DNA from 3 places in the Oleidesulfovibrio vietnamensis genome. Region 2 is predicted to be linked to each of the others. Evidence: predicted binding sites of a transcription regulator. Region 2 holds the regulator's gene; each other region holds the start of a gene.
What was found. Region 2 encodes sigma-54, which starts transcription at its own class of promoters, with help from an activator protein. Its sites were predicted from a motif close to CTGGCACGGNNNNTGCTT; they were not measured.
Positions count from the first base shown of each region.

Region 1 (6,043 bases), 1.1 Mb from region 2:
TTCCGTGGCAGCATGTACGCCGCATCGGTGAAGACATCGTGGCGACGGAACTGCTTTTTCCGCAGGGGCACACCCTGACCGCATACGACGTGGGCACGCTGCTTTCCGGCGGCATATGGGAAGTACGGGTGTATGAACGCATCAGAGTCCGCATTATCCCCACCGGAGACGAAGTGCTGGACTTCACGGCACGTCCGGAACCCGGTCCCGGGCAGGTCATTGAAAGCAATTCACAGGTGCTGGCCACTCTGGCGCGCGGCCTGGGCTGCGAAGTGGAAAGGGTGGCACCGGTGCCCGACGTTCCCGAAGTCATCCGGCAGGCGGTTACCGCTTCGCTGGACGACAACGTGCACCTGACGGTCATCTGTGCCGGTTCGTCGGCAGGCAGCAAGGATTACACACGCGCCACCATTGCGGCACTGGGTGAAGTGCTGGTGCACGGCATAGCCGCCATGCCCGGCAAACCTTCACTGCTGGGGCTGTGCAAGGGACGGCTGGTGGCAGGTGCACCGGGCTATCCTGTAAGCTCGGTCATCTGTTTTGAAGAACTGCTCGCCCCGCTCATAGCCTGGCTGGGACGCGGCGAGGCACCCCGCCGCGAAAGCGTCACCGTGGAAATGACGCGCAAAGTCCCCTCCAAGCTGGGAGTGGAAGAATTTCTGCGCCTTTCCGTGGGACGCGTAGGACACAAATACATGGCCACTCCGCTGGGACGCGGGGCAGGCTGCATCACCACGCTGTCGCGGGCACAGGCCGTCACACGCATACCCGCCAACGCCGAAGGTCTCGAACAGGGGCAGTCCGTACCTGCCGAGCTTATGGTATCGCGCACGGCGCTGGAACGTACTCTGGTATGTGTGGGCAGCCACGACAACACGCTGGACGCGCTGGCCGATGAACTGATGGGACTGGACACCCCATGCCGTCTCGCCTCCAGCCATGTGGGCAGCATGGGCGGCATCATGGCGGTCAAAAACGGCTCGTGCCACATGGCCGGAGTGCATCTGTTCGACCCCGATTCGGGCGACTACAATATGCCGTTCATCCGCAAATACCTGCCGGAAACACCCGCCGTACTGATCAATCTTGCCATACGGCATCAGGGTTTCATCGTACCGGCGGGCAACCCCCACAACATCCGCGGCATAGAAGACGTGGCCCGGCAAGGGCTGCGCTTCATCAACAGACAGCGCGGCGCAGGTACCCGCATACTTTTTGACTGGCACCTGAAGCAATGCGGGCTGCAGTCCGATGCAATCCGCGGCTACGGCAAGGAAGAATACACCCACATGGCCGTGGCAGCCAATGTGCTGACCGGCAGTGCCGACTGCGGGCTGGGCATACGGGCCGCCGCCAAAGCGCTGGGGCTGGATTTTGTTCCGCTGGCGCGCGAACGCTACGACCTGCTTATCCCCGAACAGTTCATGGAAGACCCGCGCGTCATGGCCGTCATGCAGCTGCTGGGCTCGCCCGCTTTTCTGGCACGCATAGAAGCGCTGGGCGGATACGAGACAACACTCACCGGACAGGTCATGCAGGCCGGTACCGCACTGGGAGAACACGGCAGATGAAACTGAAAAGTCCCATATTCGAACAAGGTGAACTGCTGCCCGCGGCCAACCCGCAACACGGCGGAGAATCACCGCCTCTTGCGTGGGAAGATGTGCCGGAAGGCACGGCATCTTTTGTGCTGCTGTGCGACGACCCCGATGCCGACGGCGGCACGGCCACGCTGTGGATGCTGTATAATCTGCCCGCAGACCTGCGGTCGCTTGAGGCCGGCATCGCCGACGATTTTGCCCCGCTCAAAGGGGCCGCTCACGGTATCAACACCAGAGGCAACTGTAGATACGATGCCCCGCAGCCATCCTGTCATCCCAGACGGGTATACTACAGGCTGTATGCGCTTGACAGCCGCCTTTCGCTGAAGGCGGGCATTGCGCGGGGGCAGCTGGTTCGCGCCATGGAAGGCCATATTATTTCCGAAGCGTGTCTGACAACCGTGGTCGGCAGCGCCCATACCGCATAACTCCTGCGGCAGCTGGCGCAGAACCTGCGGCCGGATACGCGTCCGGAAAAACAGCCGGTGAACGCACCACGGAATGATATAAAAAAGCCGCCGGTCAGATGACCGGCGGCTTTTATGCCGCGTGGGGCACCGGCAAAAATTCCGGCAGAAACTCCGGCACCGGCATGTCGCCCCGCGTTGCGGCGCACATACCCGCTAGGCTCTTCTGCCTTTTTCAAACTGTACCGCAGTGCCGTAACAGGAAAAAAATTTGCTGCCGTCGGGATGAAAGGCCACGTTTTCCTGATAGCCCACAATGGCCTGAGCTCCTTTGTTCACGGCACGCGCAGCCATACCGAAAAAAGCCTCTTCGGAGTCATAGGCGCGGCAGGCCACCAATCCCAGCACCTTGCCGATGGTCCGGCCTTCCATACTTTCCGTGGTCACCACGGGAAAACGCCCGTTGCGGAACAGTTCCTTGACAACCTCGACGTTTTCGACACAGCGCGGCTCGGGCTTTTTGCTCTTTTTTTCATTACCGCCAAGCAGAAACAACATGAAAGGCCTCCTTCACACCGCCGCGTTCCGCTTCTGCCGCAGCGGCGGGTACAGTATTGTATTCGTACCCGTTGCTATGCAAAGGTTCTGCCATTCAATTTAATTCAATATTTACAGCGCAGTAACAAAAAGACCCTTCACCATGTGCCGGAAAACCGACGCCTATTCGAGCAGCAGCGACGAAGTATCGCGCAGACGCTCTTCCAGCCCGTCAATAAGCTGTTCCAGCACCGCCACAGAGACCCCCAGACGCTGCCACGCATCTTCCTTGAATCCCGGCAGCTGGTGCATGCCGCTTACACCTATGCCCAGTCCCTTCACCACCACATCCGCCACATGAACCACCGCAGGCTCCACATGGCGGACACTCCGTTCCGGCACATGATGATGCAGGGTGGAAAAAACCAGCGACATGGGAAAATTCCACTTGCGCAGCAACATGCCTCCCAGCGTGGCATGGTCAAAACCCAGCACCCGCAGTTCGGCGTCCTGCGCCGGCATGCCGTAATCGCTGCACATGGAAAGAATGGCCGCCGCACGGTCGGGTAACAGGCTGAACACCGCAAGTCTGCCTATATCATGCAGCAGACCGGCCACAAAAAAGCGTTCCGGCTCCTCCATGCCCGCAGCCTCTGCCAGCTGGCCGGCCACCACGGCACAGGCGATGCTGTGCTGCCAGAAAAGCGACAGATCAAGATGCGCCACGGGCAGATCGCGCATGGCCCCTATGACCATGACACCCAGCGCCAGTGTTGACAGCTGCTGCCGCCCCACCAGCGCCACGGCACGCGATACCGTGTCTATACGCGAAGGAAAGCTGTAAAAAGCGCTGTTGACCATGCGCAGCAGAAATGCCGACAGCCCCGCATCGCGGCTGATCACCCGCGCCACGTCAGCCGCGGAACTGTTCTGGCTGGAAAGCACATCGCGCAGTTCGGCCACCACCGCCGGCAGCGACGGCAGTTTAACCTCGTCACGCAGCAGCGCCAGCGGGTCCAGCGGGGCAAAATCGCCGTACTGCAGGCCGGAGACATCAGGCATCTTCACCTGACAGGGACGTATTCCGCGGGCCATGTCTCTGGCCATGCGCACCGTGCCGTGACGCAGCAGCAGACGGGGCACCTCGCCGGTTGTCCCCGTGTGGCCGAAACGGGCCTCCACCACATGACGCGCTTCCTCGATAAAAGCCTCATATTCCAGAGAGTGTGAGGTTTCGTTCACGCTGATCTCCGTGCGTGGGCAGTTCGTTACAAAAGGGGCATTGTGCCCGCTGAAGCCTGATACAGATAGTTGATGACCGCGCCGACATACCAGACCATGCCGATGAGCATACATTTGAGCGAACGCAGAAAAAGCAGTGTTTTTCTGTTACGCATGGCAATGACCAGCCGCATGCTTTCCGCACGGGTGCCGCGTCGCATGGCCGATATCCAGTGCAGGCGCGTCACCCCGAACAACGCCGTGCCCAGACTGGCCAGCACAAACAGTAATCCGATGATAAGGGGAATGCCGCTCAGCACTCCGGCCGCCACCATGCGATGGCCCGAAAAGCCCGTCACCGAAATAAGCAGCGCCCCGATGGCAAACACCGACTGTGTCCGCTGGTTAAGCACGGCAAACTGCCCCTGCAGGCTTTTCCACACCTCTGCGCCTGTTTCCAGCACGCTCAGCATGTACTCGTACTCCTGCCGGATGGAGTCGGCATCGGGGTCGATATCCAGCACATTGATGGCCGCAGGAAAGACATCGGAAGAGTTTTTTCCAAACATAACCCAGTTCCTACAGGAATATCATCACCGGTTGCAAGTGACCTTTTTTGCTGTGCTTGACGGGAAACCCGCCCGCACGTAGATTGGTTCCCCACTCAATACCCCAGAACGCCTGCGGCATGCAGCATATTTTTCCATATGACCAGAACCGCAAACCATGTTTTCCGGCACGCACCATGCCAGCCGGCCACGCCGCGCCGTGCAGTCTGCGCAACGGCGGTGTTTGTGCTGTTCCTGCTTGTTACCGTATTCTGGGTCTCCACCGCCTGTGCCCAGCAGGACAGACGGCGCAACGTTCTTTTTCTCAATTCATACCACAACGGGTATTCGTGGTCGGACAAGATTCTGGAAGGGGTCAAGGATGTCTTTGCCGCGCAGGACAGATATAACATCGTGCTGCAGGTCGAATACATGGACTCGAAAAAGTTTCATTATGAAGACACCGTGCAGACCCTCTTCAGATTGTACCGCGATAAATTCCGCGGCAAGCATTTTGATGTCATAATATCTTCCGACAATATCTCATTCAACTTTCTGCAGCAGTTCCGCGACACGCTCTTTCCCGGGGTTCCCGTGATTTTCAGCGGACTGAACGACTTCCACCGCGAAGGTCTGTCTCTTAAAGGATATTCCGGCGTTACAGAAGAATACGACGTGGCCGCCAACCTTGAGCTGGCCATGCGGCTGCACCCGCAGATGAAACGCATGGTCGTCATCGGCGATACGTCGGTAACCGGCGTGGCCATCAGCAACCAGATCAAAAAAGCACTGCCCGTGGTGCAGGACAAGCTGGAAGTTGAATTCTGGTACGAGTACCGGCTGGAAGACATGCTGAACAAAGTGCGTCATCAGGGGCCGGACACATTTTTCTACTTCATCCCCATGTACCGCGACATCGACGGCCAGTTTTATTCCGCGCAGGAACTGCTGGAAAAAGTTCATGCCAATTCCGACGCGCCCCTTTATTCCAACTGGGAATTTCTGCTGGGCCACGGCATTGTGGGCGGCAAGCTGATTTCCGGCGTGCGCCACGGCATGGTGGCCGCGCGCATGGCCATGCAGGTGCTGGACGGCACACCGGTGGACGACATTCCCATCATGTCCGACCCCGAAGCCGCAGACAGCGAAGCATTTATCTTTGACTACAATGAGCTGCGCCGTCTGTTCATCACGCAGGAACAGCTGCCCGCAGGCGCACGTCTGATCAACGAGCCCAGCCGCTTCTATGAGCTGAACAAGCAGGTTTTCTGGACCATCATCATCTCCATGGTGCTGCTTTCCGTCATTCTGGTGGTGCTGGTGATGAACATACTGGAAAAGCGCCGTGTGGAGCAGAAAATCAAAGATCAGCTGTCTTTTCTGCGGCTGCTTATGGATACCATTCCCCTGCCCATCTTCACCAAGGACACCACGGGCAGTTTTCTGCAGTGCAACAAAGCGTTTGAAGACTTTTTCGGGGTGGACCGCCAGAGCCTGCTGGGCCTTGCCGGCAATCCGGACAATCTGGCGGTACGCGCTCTGACCGATCCTGTGGACGTGGACATGCTGCGCAGACCCAGCGTGGAAATCTACGACAAGACCATCGAAGGCCCCGACGGTCTGCCGCGCAACATCATCCTGCACAAGGCGACGCACAACAACGCCCGCGGCGAAGTGGTGGGACTGGTGGGAGTGGTTTTTGACTACACGGCCCGGCGGCGTGCCGAAG
Region 1 is NZ_AP042419.1:3,146,477-3,152,519, forward strand. Features, by position in the region: gene ACZ5D1_RS14145 (molybdopterin biosynthesis protein) at 1-1,571, shown strand, start outside; gene ACZ5D1_RS14150 (YbhB/YbcL family Raf kinase inhibitor-like protein) at 1,568-2,029, shown strand; gene ACZ5D1_RS14155 (YbjQ family protein) at 2,225-2,566, opposite strand; gene ACZ5D1_RS14160 (HDOD domain-containing protein) at 2,729-3,787, opposite strand; gene ACZ5D1_RS14165 (hypothetical protein) at 3,814-4,335, opposite strand; gene ACZ5D1_RS14170 (hybrid sensor histidine kinase/response regulator) at 4,474-6,043, shown strand, end outside.
Region 1: ACZ5D1_RS14155 (YbjQ family protein) is a predicted target of sigma-54. The motif match lies at 2,643-2,660, and genes of this name have one in related genera.

Region 2 (6,043 bases):
CCGCCACGGGAGGCCATGGCGCCGTGCGCGAAGCTGTACGTTTTATCCTTGATGCCCAGAACAAACTGGCTCCCATGCTCAGGGAGTGGTCTTCCTAGATGTCCCGCCGCAGAATGTACTGGGTCGCCGGTATGCTGATTCTGCTCGCCGGCCTGCTGTTGTATGCGGCCATGGGGGCACGTCAGGTCAGTGAAGTGCGACGCTCTCTGACCGATGCCCAGCCTGCCGTGGAAGGTAATGTCGATCTGGCGCTGTCGGGTGTGCGCCTGAAGCAGGGCGAAAAAGGACGCGAACTGTGGACGCTGGAAGCTGAAAAAGCGTTTTATGACCAGCAGGGCGACACTGTACGCATCAAGCAGCCCGACATTGTCTATTTTCTTGAAAAACAAAACGACAACCTGAGTGTTAAAGCGCGCTGGGGCGAAATAAAGCAGAGCAGCCAGTCCATGCGTCTGTGGGACGATGTGGTTCTGGTGCAGACAGACAAAATGCTTAAAACATCTCTGCTGACCTACCTTGGCAGCTCCCGTGAACTGACCATGCCCGAAAAGGTATGGTTTGAAACCGGCGCCATGAACGGTACCATGCATGACGTGCTGTGGCTGCTGGACACTAACGTCATTAAAGCCCGCGGAAGCGTTGACATGGTTCTGTACCTTGAAGACGGCTTCAGCGGCTTAGCCCGAGGAGAAAAACGTCATGAACAGAATTAGCATAACAGGCCACATGATTATGGTGCTGCTTGCCTGTCTGGTTTTGCAGGCCGCCCCCGCCACCGCGGCAGAGGATATTCCCACCTCCATCACATCTAAGACCATGACTTATGACGCCAACGCCCAGCTGATCATTTTTGAACAGGATGTGTACGTGCAGCGCGGTGAGTTTGAACTGTGGGCGGACTCCATCTCCGTCTATCTGGACAAGAACGCCAGTGCCGCCGCGAAGCAAAACGACGCCGAAGGCCCTGCCATTGACGCCGGCCAGATCAACAGGCTGGTGGCCGAAGGTAATGTACGCATGAAGCAGCTGACGAAATCGGGAGAATGCCGCAAGGCCACCTACAAGGTTTCGGAAGGACTGCTTGTGATGGAAGGAGACCCCGTACTTCGCGACGAGGGCAACAGTATCGGCGGGCAGGAAATCAGGTTTTATGTGAACGAGAACAGAAGTGAAGTGTTGGGCGCGCCTGGTAAGCCCGTCAATGCGGTTTTTTCCGCCCCCAAAAGGATGAAGAAGTAAATGGCGGTCATTCAGGCTACAGGGTTGCGCAAGCAATACGGTTCGCGCGAAGTGGTCTGCGGCGTTTCCCTGAATGTGAAACAGGGGGAAATTGTCGGCCTGCTGGGCCCCAACGGCGCGGGCAAGACCACGACATTTTATATGCTCATAGGCATTGTAAAGCCCAATGCCGGCGAGGTGCAGCTGGATGACCTGAGCATATCCGACTGGCCGCTGCATGAACGCGCCCGTATCGGTTTGAGCTATCTGCCTCAGGAAAGTTCTGTTTTTAAAAAACTCACTGTCACTCAGAATCTGCAGATGATTCTGGAACATGTGGGATTGAGCAAAAAAGCTCAGCAGGCAAGAGCGCAGGAACTGCTTGAAGAGTTCGGCATCACCCACATCGCCGATTCATACGCCATGCACCTGTCCGGCGGTGAACGGCGGCGGCTGGAAATCGCCCGGGCCCTCATCCGCGCCCCGAAGTTCATCCTGCTTGATGAACCGTTTGCCGGCATTGATCCTCTGGCCGTGGATGATATTCAGGAAATAATCAAAAAACTGCGCGACAAAGGTATCGGGGTGTTGATCTCTGATCATAATGTGCGTGAAACATTGAATATCTGCGACAGGGCTTATCTCGTTTACGAAGGAAGGGTCATTCTGGAAGGCACTCCGGAAGCCATTGTGGCCGATCCCAAGGCCCGCAGTGTCTATCTGGGAGAGGGCTTCTGCCTGTAAGTCCCCCGGCTCCGGTTGCATCACACAGATATATGTGGCAGAAAAGAGTCATGGAATGTATTTTGGAATGATTTTTGGATAACAGAACGGAATATACGTTTCCGCTGTCTCCGGTATCAGGGCTTTGATATTCTCTGAGCAATAAAAACAAAATATATTCAGCTTTTATAATCTTAAGGATTCGGTTGAACAATGGCTTTAGAGTTACGACAGCAGCTTAAACTCGCTCAGCAGCTTGTGATGACGCCCCAGCTTCAGCAGGCGATCAAACTGTTGCAGCTTTCACGCGTCGAGCTCGTTGAAACCGTTCAGCAGGAACTGCTGGAAAACCCGTTTCTTGAAGAAACACAGGAAGAGCGCCCAGTCTCTCAGGCTGAAGAGAGAGCCCCGAGAGCAGAAGAAGCCGACCCTTTCCGTCAGGAATTGGTAAAGAATGCCGACTGGGAAAACTATCTTGGCGATTTTGCCAGTACCGGCAAACAGGCAGGCGGACGCGACGCGGAAGTGCCGGAAGAGATGACCGCCTTTGAGGCTCGTTTTTCATCCAGCCCCACGCTGGAAGGGCATCTCAGCTGGCAGCTGCGCTTGTCTTCCGCCACGGAAAAACAGCTGGACATAGCAGAAGTCATAATCGGCAACCTTTCGCCTGCGGGGTATCTGCAGGCGACGGTGGAAAACGTGGCGGAAATGGCCGGTGCCGGTACGGCAGAGGTGGAAGAAACGCTGCATCTGCTGCAGCGGCTTGATCCCGTGGGCATAGCGGCGCGTACTCCGCAGGAATGCCTTCTGGTTCAGGTCGAAGTGCTTGGATACGACCGCGACCCTGTGCTTGTCGAGCTGATCCGCGATCATCTGGAAGACCTGGAAAAACGACGGTACAAGCCTCTTCTCAGAAAATATCGTCTGGGAATGGACGACCTTAAAGAATATCTTGACCTTATCCAGACTCTTGACCCCATGCCGGGCTCCCGCTTCGGTAACGAACAGCCCGCGTATGTCAGCCCCGATGTCTACGTGTATAAAAGCGAGGATGATTTTATCATCCTGCTGAACGAAGACGGCCTGCCACATCTCCAGCTGAGTGAATTTTATAAAGAAGGCGTCAAGGGCACCACTGATAAAGAAAAGGACTACGTGCAGGAAAAAATGCGCTCCGCCTCGTGGCTTATAAAAAGCCTTTATCAACGGCAGCGAACCCTGTACAAAGTAGTTGAGAGCATTATTAAATATCAGAGGGGTTTTTTCGAGGAAGGCGTATCCCGGCTTCGCCCGCTTATTCTCAAGGATATAGCGGACGACATAGGAATGCACGAATCAACCGTCAGCCGTATTACAACAAACAAGTATGTGGCTACCCCCCATGGTATTGTGGAGCTTAAGTATTTCTTTAACAGTGCACTGGCGTTAAACGACGGAACAGAGGTAGGTTCTGAAAGTGTGAAAGCGCTGATAAAGAACCTGATTTCTGAAGAAAATCCTAAAGAACCGCTCAGTGACGAAAAGATCGGAGAAATTCTTAAAGAAAAGTTGCAAGTCAATATTGCTCGAAGAACCGTGGCGAAGTATCGTACAGCTATGGGAATCCCTTCTTCTTCGAAACGAAAAGCTGTATTTTAGGCCAAAGGATTTCCGGCAGAAATGCCTGATACTGAATCTCTGGAGGTTTTTATGAACATCGCTTTCACTTTCAAGAACTTCGAGCCTTCCGATCACTTGAAAAAGTATGCCAACCGCCGTTTTGAAAAGCTCGGACGCTTTTTGAATAAGTCAGAAAACCTTGAGTTACAGGTTCTGTTGAGCGTTGATAAATTCCGGCACAAGGCGGAAGTACAATGCACGGGCGAGGGGTTGAATCTCTCTGCAGTGGAGCAGAGCGAGGATATGTATGCCACTATTGATCTTGTGCTGGATAAGCTGGAAGCACAGGTCAAGAAACACGCAGAAAAGACTAAGGATCGGCGCCGTTCCAGCAGTGATGACAGCGTGCGTATGGATGTGTTCAATTACAAAGACAATGACGGCGTGCGCGAGCGCACCATCATTGAAACTGATGAGATTGATCCCAAACCCATGCATATTGATGAAGCTGCCATGCAGCTTGAGGCGCTGGATTACGAGTTTCTCGTTTTCAAAAACGCGCAGAACAACCGCGTGAATGTCATCTACCGTCGCAAGGACGGAGACTTCGGGCTGATCGATCCGGGATTCTAAAAAATGAAACTGGGTGAATACCTGGATAAAGACCTCATAATTCATGAGCTTTCCGCCAGCACCAAAACTGAGGTGCTGGCGGAACTTGTGAAACCGGTCATCCAAAAATATCCGGAACTGGATCAGAATACCGTGGTCCGCATTCTGCAGGACCGTGAAAATCTGGGAACAACCGGCATCGGTGACGGCATAGCCATACCGCACGGCAAGGTGGAGGGGCTTGACCACATCGTGCTGGTGGTCGGTCGCAGTTCTGAAGGGCTTGATTTTGAAGCGCTTGATTACAAGCTGTGTAACGTATTCTTTCTTGTTCTTGCTCCAGAACAGGTGGCCGGCATGCATCTGCGCATTCTCGCACAGATTTCGCGTCTGCTGAAAGACAAAGAATTCAGAGCTGAATTTGCTCAGGCAGATTCGGAAGATACCTTGTGGGAGCTTTTGCAGAAGGCGTAACGGAAAGGGGCGGACGCCGGTGGTGCCGCTCTGTCTAAAAGGTAGGAAAAGGGGTTGCGCCGTGAAAAAGAGTGAAAGTCTGCCGGTTCTTATAGTCACAGGACTTTCCGGCGCGGGCAAAAGCACGGTGCTCAATGTATTCGAGGACTTGCGCTTTTTTACCATAGACGGGCTGCCGGTGGGGGTAGTGGCCGACCTGTTGGAACATCTTGCACGTGATGCCATGGGGCGCTACCGCGGCGTGGTGCTGGGCATGGACCTGCGCCAGTTCGATTTTCTGGATGAATTCGAAGGCGCACTTATGCGGCTGGAAAAGATGGGGGTTTCTCCCCGCATCATCTATCTGGAAGCCGACAGTGATACTCTGGTACGGCGTTTTGCCACCACACGCAGACCTCATCCTCTGGAAGGCGGCGACCTGGGGCTAGAGGCCGCCGTTGAACATGAACGGAATCTGCTGGCTCCGGTGCGTGAACGTGCAGACCTTATTCTCGATACCTCAGAATTCTCCATTCACGACCTGCGGCGCATTGTACAAAAAAAATGGAGTTCGCTTGGAGGCAGCTTGAGAAGTCTGCGCGTCAACCTGATTACCTTCGGGTTCAAATACGGTGTCCCTTCCGACGCCGACATGGTTTTCGACCTGCGCTTTCTGCCCAATCCGTACTTCGACGCAAAATTAAAGGCGCTTTCAGGTAAAGACCCTGAAATACAGCAGTTTGTTCTGGGTTGCGAGCAAGGCAAGACTTTCTTTAAACGTTTTTTAGACTTTCTTCTCTTCCTGCTTCCTCAGTATGAGGCGGAAGGCCGCTACCGGATAACGCTGGCCATCGGCTGTACCGGCGGCAGACACCGGTCTGTTTCCACAGCCGAAGCATTGCGGGACGCTTTGAAAAAGTCCGATTATGCAGTATCCTTGGAACACCGGCATATCGATCTGGGCTGATTTTTTTCCACCATAACCAAATGTGCAAAGCAGAAAATATGTCTTCTGAACCAACCGTGGAAGAGCCCGTAGTGGGCATTGTACTTGTCACGCACGCGGACTACGGTGCTGCGTTGCTGCGCGCTGCCGAATTTATTCTCGGTCCGCTGACCGACTGCACGTCGGTGAGTGTTGACGGCACACTGCAGGTGGGAGAAACAATCGACCGACTGAAAGAAGCAGTCCGCAAGCTGGATAAAGGCAAAGGGGTTATCGTGCTCACCGATATGTTCGGCGGCACGCCCACAAACCTCAGCCTTTCTTTGCTCAGCAGTGCGGACATAGAGGTTGTCACCGGAATCAACCTGCCTATGCTGCTTAAAGTTTTTTCCAGCCGTACCATGGAGTTGCAGAATCTGGCACTGGAAGCCAAAGAGTCCGGCGGCAACGGCATCGTTGTGGCCGGCGAGGTTCTGCGCCGTAAAGCGCGAG
Region 2 is NZ_AP042419.1:2,055,084-2,061,126, reverse strand. Features, by position in the region: gene ACZ5D1_RS09370 (KdsC family phosphatase) at 1-98, shown strand, start outside; gene lptC (LPS export ABC transporter periplasmic protein LptC) at 99-713, shown strand; gene ACZ5D1_RS09360 (LptA/OstA family protein) at 700-1,239, shown strand; gene lptB (LPS export ABC transporter ATP-binding protein) at 1,240-1,962, shown strand; gene rpoN (RNA polymerase factor sigma-54) at 2,155-3,579, shown strand; gene hpf (ribosome hibernation-promoting factor, HPF/YfiA family) at 3,631-4,173, shown strand; gene ACZ5D1_RS09340 (PTS sugar transporter subunit IIA) at 4,177-4,626, shown strand; gene rapZ (RNase adapter RapZ) at 4,688-5,572, shown strand; gene ACZ5D1_RS09330 (PTS sugar transporter subunit IIA) at 5,611-6,043, shown strand, end outside.

Region 3 (6,043 bases), 1.6 Mb from region 2:
TGTATGCAGACGTCTTTGCCAGAACCTACGGCATGGAATGCACCGGACTGCGCTATTTCAACGTATTCGGCAAACGTCAGGATCCTGAAGGCGCCTATGCCGCGGTCATCCCGCTGTGGTTTGCCGGTCTGCTGCGCGACCAGCCAGTATTCATAAACGGTGACGGCGAAACCAGCCGCGACTTCTGTCACATAGACAACACTGTGCAGGCCAACCTGCTGGCGGCCACCGCTCCCGATCCCGAAGCAACCAATACTGTATACAACGTGGCCTTCGGAGAACGCACATCGCTGACCGAACTGTACGGCCTCATCCGCGAGGAAGTGGCGCGCCACAATCCGCATGCGTCAGAAAAAGAAGCACAGTACCGCGATTTCCGCGCGGGCGACGTGCGCCACTCTCTGGCTGATATCAGCCGTGCCCGCACCCTGCTGGGCTATGATCCGCAGATTTCCGTCCGTCAGGGGCTGCGCATTTCCGGCGACTGGTACGCAGCAAACCTGTAGCAGCCTGCCTGCATAACAAGAACAAAGCCACGCACGGTGCCCATAGGCCCGTGCGTGGCTTTGTTCTTATTTTCCTCTTCCCGCAAAAAGGTGATTTTCCGGCCCGTTGCGCCAGCGTCAGGGCCGGAAAATCAATGGGGAGGGGAGATTTTTCATCCGGCAAAGCCGGAAACAAGAACCATACGCCGCTAACGGTGCAGCGTGGCGTACAGTTCCTGCGCGGCCGTGTTGGCAGGGTCGCGGCGCAGCAGTTCTTCAAGCTGCCCTGCGGCGTCCTCTGTACGGCCGACGGAAATATAACAACCCGCCAGAGAAACGCGCACTGCGTCCTTTGCAGGGTCCACTTCAAGAAAAGCATGCAGTCTGGGAATGACATCGTCGATACGGCCCAGCACATAGCCAAGCTGCACCAGACCGTGCACGGCGATCATATTGGCCGGATTCATATCCAGCGCCTGCGCGAAATGGCTGAAAGCGGGTTCATTTTCGCCGCGTTCCATTTCAATCAGGCCCATGCCGGCCAGTGCCTTGTCGCCGGGTTCGATATCGGCGGCTTTTTTGTACAGCACCAGCGCATCGTCAAACAACCCGCGCTGCACGGCAATGGTAGCCAGCCCCAGATACGGGTCAGGATGCACACCGTTACTGCCCGCAGCCTTGCGGTAGTATTCCTCGGCTTTATCCAGCTCACCCATAAACAGGTAGCACTCGCCCAGTTCCTTGTTGATCTCGTAATCAAGATGATTGCTCATGGTTCCCCTCCGTTCGAAAACGGCAACCTGTTCCCTTTTTTCTGCCGCTGCAAGAGTTAAGCAAATTCCGGGCCGACACGACCCCGCGGAGTTCAGGGAACTTTTTTCCTTTGCCACGGAACAAGCAGGAACCGTGCCACCCTGCAGAATCACAGGCAGATACGCCCCGTGCGCCAAAAGAGCAACCCCTCTGCCGCCGGCGACGGTCACCAGTGACCAAATATTGACACCATGGCCGCAAAACTGCGCAGAAATCATATTTAAAATATATTTTTCAAACAGTTAACAATCATGGAACACACCTTGCTTTGTGCAGATGGCAGCGTCCGGCTTTCCGGCGCATGGCTTCATCGGAGGCAGACACCATGAAAACACTTTTCGGACAGCACATGGAAGTGACCGCCAAGGTCATGGACATGCAGCTCAAGCGCCAGAACGTCATCATGAGCAATATGGCGAACGTGCGCACGCCCGGGTACAAGGCCCGCGAACTGGACTTTGAAAAAGACCTGCAGGCAGCACTTTCGCTGGGTACGGAAGGCAAGATAGCCCGTACCCATGAAAAGCACGTACCGGCGACCTTTGACCCCGAGACTTTCGGCCCGGAATGGACCAAGGCGTTCAGACCGCGTGTCGTCCACGGCGAAGATCAGGTCGATCTGGACAAGGAAATGGCCAAGATGGCCAAGAACACCCTGCAGTACAACACGCTTTCCACCATCATCAAAGGCAACTTTCAGGGCCTTAAAGACGTCATCATGACAGGGCAGAAATAATGGATTTCATGACAGCACTCGACATCGGCGCATCGGCACTCAGTGCGGAACGCACGAGCATGAACATAACCTCCATGAACCTGGCTAACGCAAAGACGACCAGAACCATAGGCGGCGGGCCATACCGCCGCAAGGCCGTTGTCATGGCTGCCACAGAGGTGGACGACCCCTTCAGCAAGCATATGCAGAGCGCGCTTGACCGCGAACTGCGCGGGGTGCGCGTACAACACATCGTGCGCGACAACCGCCCTTTCCGTCAGGTGTACGAACCCGGACACCCCGACGCCGATGCCAACGGCTACGTTAAATACCCGGACATCAACGTGGTGGAGGAAATGGCCAACCTGATGACCTCGCAGCGCGGGTATCAGGCCAGCGTGTCCACCATCGAGGCTGTCAAAAGCATGTACACCAAGGCACTGGAAATAGGCCGTTCATAGGCGGGGTAACGCATCATGACCATTCAGAGTGTCGGCCTGAAGGCCTACAGCAACGCGCTGTCAAACTTTACCAAGGCAGAACGCAGCATCCAGTCGGGCAAACTGACGCCGGAACCGAGAGTGGAGCGCTCCTTCAGCGACACCATCAACTCTTCGGTAAAAAAAGTGAACGACATGCAGAGTGAAAAAAGCACCATGATCCAGTCGTTCGCCTCCGGCGAAACACAGAACGTGCACGAACTGATGATAACGCTGCAAAAGGCCAGTGTTGCCGTAAAAATGACATCCGCAGTACGCAACAAAGTGATGGAAGCGTACCGCGAACTGAGCAAAATGCAGTTCTAAAACCGGCTGATTCCCGCTACTTATTTTTCCGGAGAAACACATGACCGCGCTCAATTCCGCCGTGGATAAGGCAAAAACTTTCTGGACCCGCATCAGCATGTCGCAGCGGGTATTCATCGTCGGCCTGACTGTGGTCGTGGTGGGCATATTTTTCGGCCTTATCTTCTGGATAAATCAGCCCGACTACAGGGTGCTGTATTCCAAGCTTACCCCGGAAGACGCCAACAGGGTGGTCACCGTGCTGCAGGCGCAGAAGGTCAGGTACCGGCTGGATAACGGCGGCAGCACCATAATGGTACCCGCCGACCGCGTGTACGACATGCGGCTTATGGTTGCCGGTGAAGGTTCAGTGGTGGGACAGGGTGTCGGCTTTGAAATTTTTGACCAGATCAAGGTCGGTCAGACTGATTTTGTTCAGAAAATCAATTACCAGCGCGCCCTGCAGGGCGAGCTTTCGCGTACCATAGCTGAATTTCCCGCTGTGGAGAGCGCCCGCGTACATCTGGTCATTCCGCACCGCAGCCTGTTCATCGAAGAGCAGATGCAGCCTTCCGCTTCTGTGGTGCTGAAGCTGCAGGACGGCAAAAAGATGGACGAAAAGGACGTGCAGGCCGTCGTCAATCTGGTCACCATGTCTGTGGAAGGGCTGGACCAGGGCAAAATTTCCGTGGCGGACACTTCGGGCAAGATTCTGTACTACCCCAAAGACGAACAGTCGCTTGACGGCATGACCTCCACCCAGCTGGAACACAAGCTGACCATGCAGCAGAATTTCGAACGCCGGATCGAAGAGCTGCTCTACCCTGTCATCGGCCCGGGCAAAGTCATTGCCAAGGTCAATGCCGATCTTGATTTTTCGCAGAAAACCATCCGCAAAAAGCTGTTTGACCCCGAAAGCTCTGTGGTACGCAGCGAAATACGTACCGAAGAGGCCCGCAAAGGCACATCAAACGTCAATGCCGGCGTGCCGGAAGCGAACTTCCGCGGCGACGGCATGTCCGGCGGCACCAGCACGGAAGACTCCAACCGTGAAACCCGCAACACCAACTACGAAATAAACGAAGAAGAACAGAATATCATCGCTCCCGTGGGGCAGCTTGACCGGCTGAGTGTTGCGGTTATCGTCGACGGCACGTATGAAAAGAACGAAGAAACGGGCGAATGGACATATGTGCCGCGCAGCGACGAAGAGGTGGCGCGCATCCGCCAGCTGGTGGCCAGTGCCGTCGGGTTCGACCGTGCCCGCGGCGATGTGCTGGAAGTCAGCAGCATATCCTTTGGCGGGCCGGAAGCCGACACCTACATGTCGCTGGCCGAAGTCATCATGGACTACGCGCTGCGACTGGGTAAACCCCTGCTGAACGCGCTGCTGGTCTTCCTCTTCCTCGTCATGGTGGTGCGGCCCGTGGTTCTGGCCCTCATACGGCCCAAGGTCGAAGGTGAAGTGGTCGAAGGCCTGGAAGGTCTGCCCACCGGCGAAGAGCGTCTGGCCCTTATCGAGGGCGAAGAAGACATGGACGCCATGGACGCCCTGAAAAAAATCGACGATATCAAAGCCCATGCGCTGCAGCTTTCCGAACAGAACATGGAACAGGCAGTGGGTATTCTGAAAAGCTGGCTGAAGGACAGCGAAGGAGCCAAAGTTGGCGGAGCAGCTTAAGGGTCCCCGTAAGACCGCGATTCTCCTCCTTGCCATGGGGGACAAGTTCACCTCTGAAGTCTTCAAAAGGCTGGACCGGTCTGAGATCACGGCCATATCCAAGGCCATGGTCGAACTGGACACCGTGCCCAAGGAAGAGGTTGAAGAGGTGCTGCGCGAATTCCATTACGCCCTTGTCACCGGCAAGGAGCTGATAATGGGCGGCGAAGACGCGGTAAAACGCATGCTGATGAAAAACCTCGACAGCGATACGGCCAAGTACATCATGGACGCGCTGTCGCTGGATACCGGCCCGGCTCCTTTCAGAGAACTGGAAAACGTCAGCCCGCGTATTCTGGCCCAGATACTGCGCAACGAACACCCGCAGACGCTGGCGCTCATTCTGGGACACCTGCATGCCGAACAGGCCGCCGAGCTTATCAGCAACCTGCCGGCAGGTGTGCGCCCCGAAGTGCTGATGCGCCTTGCCAAACTGGAAGCAGTGCCCGAAGACATGCTGATGGAAGTGGACAAGGTGCTGCAGACCCAGCTTATCGCCATGGGCGGCAAAGAAGGCAAAAAAGTGGGCGGTGTCCAGTCCGTTGCCGAAATACTCAACGCCGTGGACCGTGCCACGGAAGAAGAAGTGCTTTCGGAAATCGAGGAAGAATCCTCCCAGATGGCAGAAGATATCCGCAACCTCATGTTCGTGTTCGAGGATGTCAATTCGCTGGACGACAGAGCCATCCGCGAACTGATGAAGGAAATATCCAACGAGGACATGACCATGGCTCTGCGCGGCGCCTCCGACGACCTGAAGGAAAAATTCTTCAAGAACATGTCGGAACGCGCGGCCACCATGATCAGAGAAGATCTGGAAATCATGGGCCCCACCCGCCTTGCCGATGTGGAAGGCGCACAGCAGAACATAGTGAAAACCGTGCGCAGGCTGGAGACGGAAGGCCGTATAGCCATCGGACGCGGAGGCGGAGATGTCTTCATCTGACGAATCACCGGCAAAACGCTGGGGCACCATATATATGGGGCCGGGCTCCATGAGAGAACGCACCCTGAGCCAGCTGGAAAGCGGGCGCAATTCTCCGCGCTGGGACGAAGATACCGAAGCGGAATATCTTGCCCGTGTTCGCGCCCGCGCGGAAGAGAAAGCGCGCATCATACTGGAAACAGCACATTCCGACGCCGCACGGCTGCGTGAAGAAGCCCGGCGGCAGGGATACCAGCAGGGCATAGAACAGGCACAGCAGGAACTGGAAGAGTTCCGCGCAACCATGGGCGATTCGGTTTCCGCCGTGCTGGGAGCCATTCAGGCCCAGTGCACTTCCGTATTCAACGCATGGCGTCAGGATCTTGTCACCCTGTTGCGTGCCTGTGTACAGCGCAGCGTCGCCATGCAGCTTTCGCAGCAGCGCGAAGCCGTGCTTGAGGCCATGTTCACAAAAGCTGCCGAAGCTCTTGATTCGCGCCGCGTGCTGGTTATCCGCTGCAATCCGGAAGACACCCCCGCGGTGGAGGATATTGTGGACACCGCCAAAGAGCGCATGGCGGAACTGGAACGCTGGACTGT
Region 3 is NZ_AP042419.1:413,071-419,113, reverse strand. Features, by position in the region: gene ACZ5D1_RS01830 (NAD-dependent epimerase/dehydratase family protein) at 1-506, shown strand, start outside; gene ACZ5D1_RS01825 (tetratricopeptide repeat protein) at 695-1,258, opposite strand; gene flgB (flagellar basal body rod protein FlgB) at 1,624-2,034, shown strand; gene flgC (flagellar basal body rod protein FlgC) at 2,034-2,474, shown strand; gene fliE (flagellar hook-basal body complex protein FliE) at 2,490-2,819, shown strand; gene fliF (flagellar basal-body MS-ring/collar protein FliF) at 2,860-4,479, shown strand; gene fliG (flagellar motor switch protein FliG) at 4,514-5,464, shown strand; gene ACZ5D1_RS01795 (FliH/SctL family protein) at 5,451-6,043, shown strand, end outside.
Region 3: flgB (flagellar basal body rod protein FlgB) is a predicted target of sigma-54. The motif match lies at 1,550-1,567, and genes of this name have one in related genera.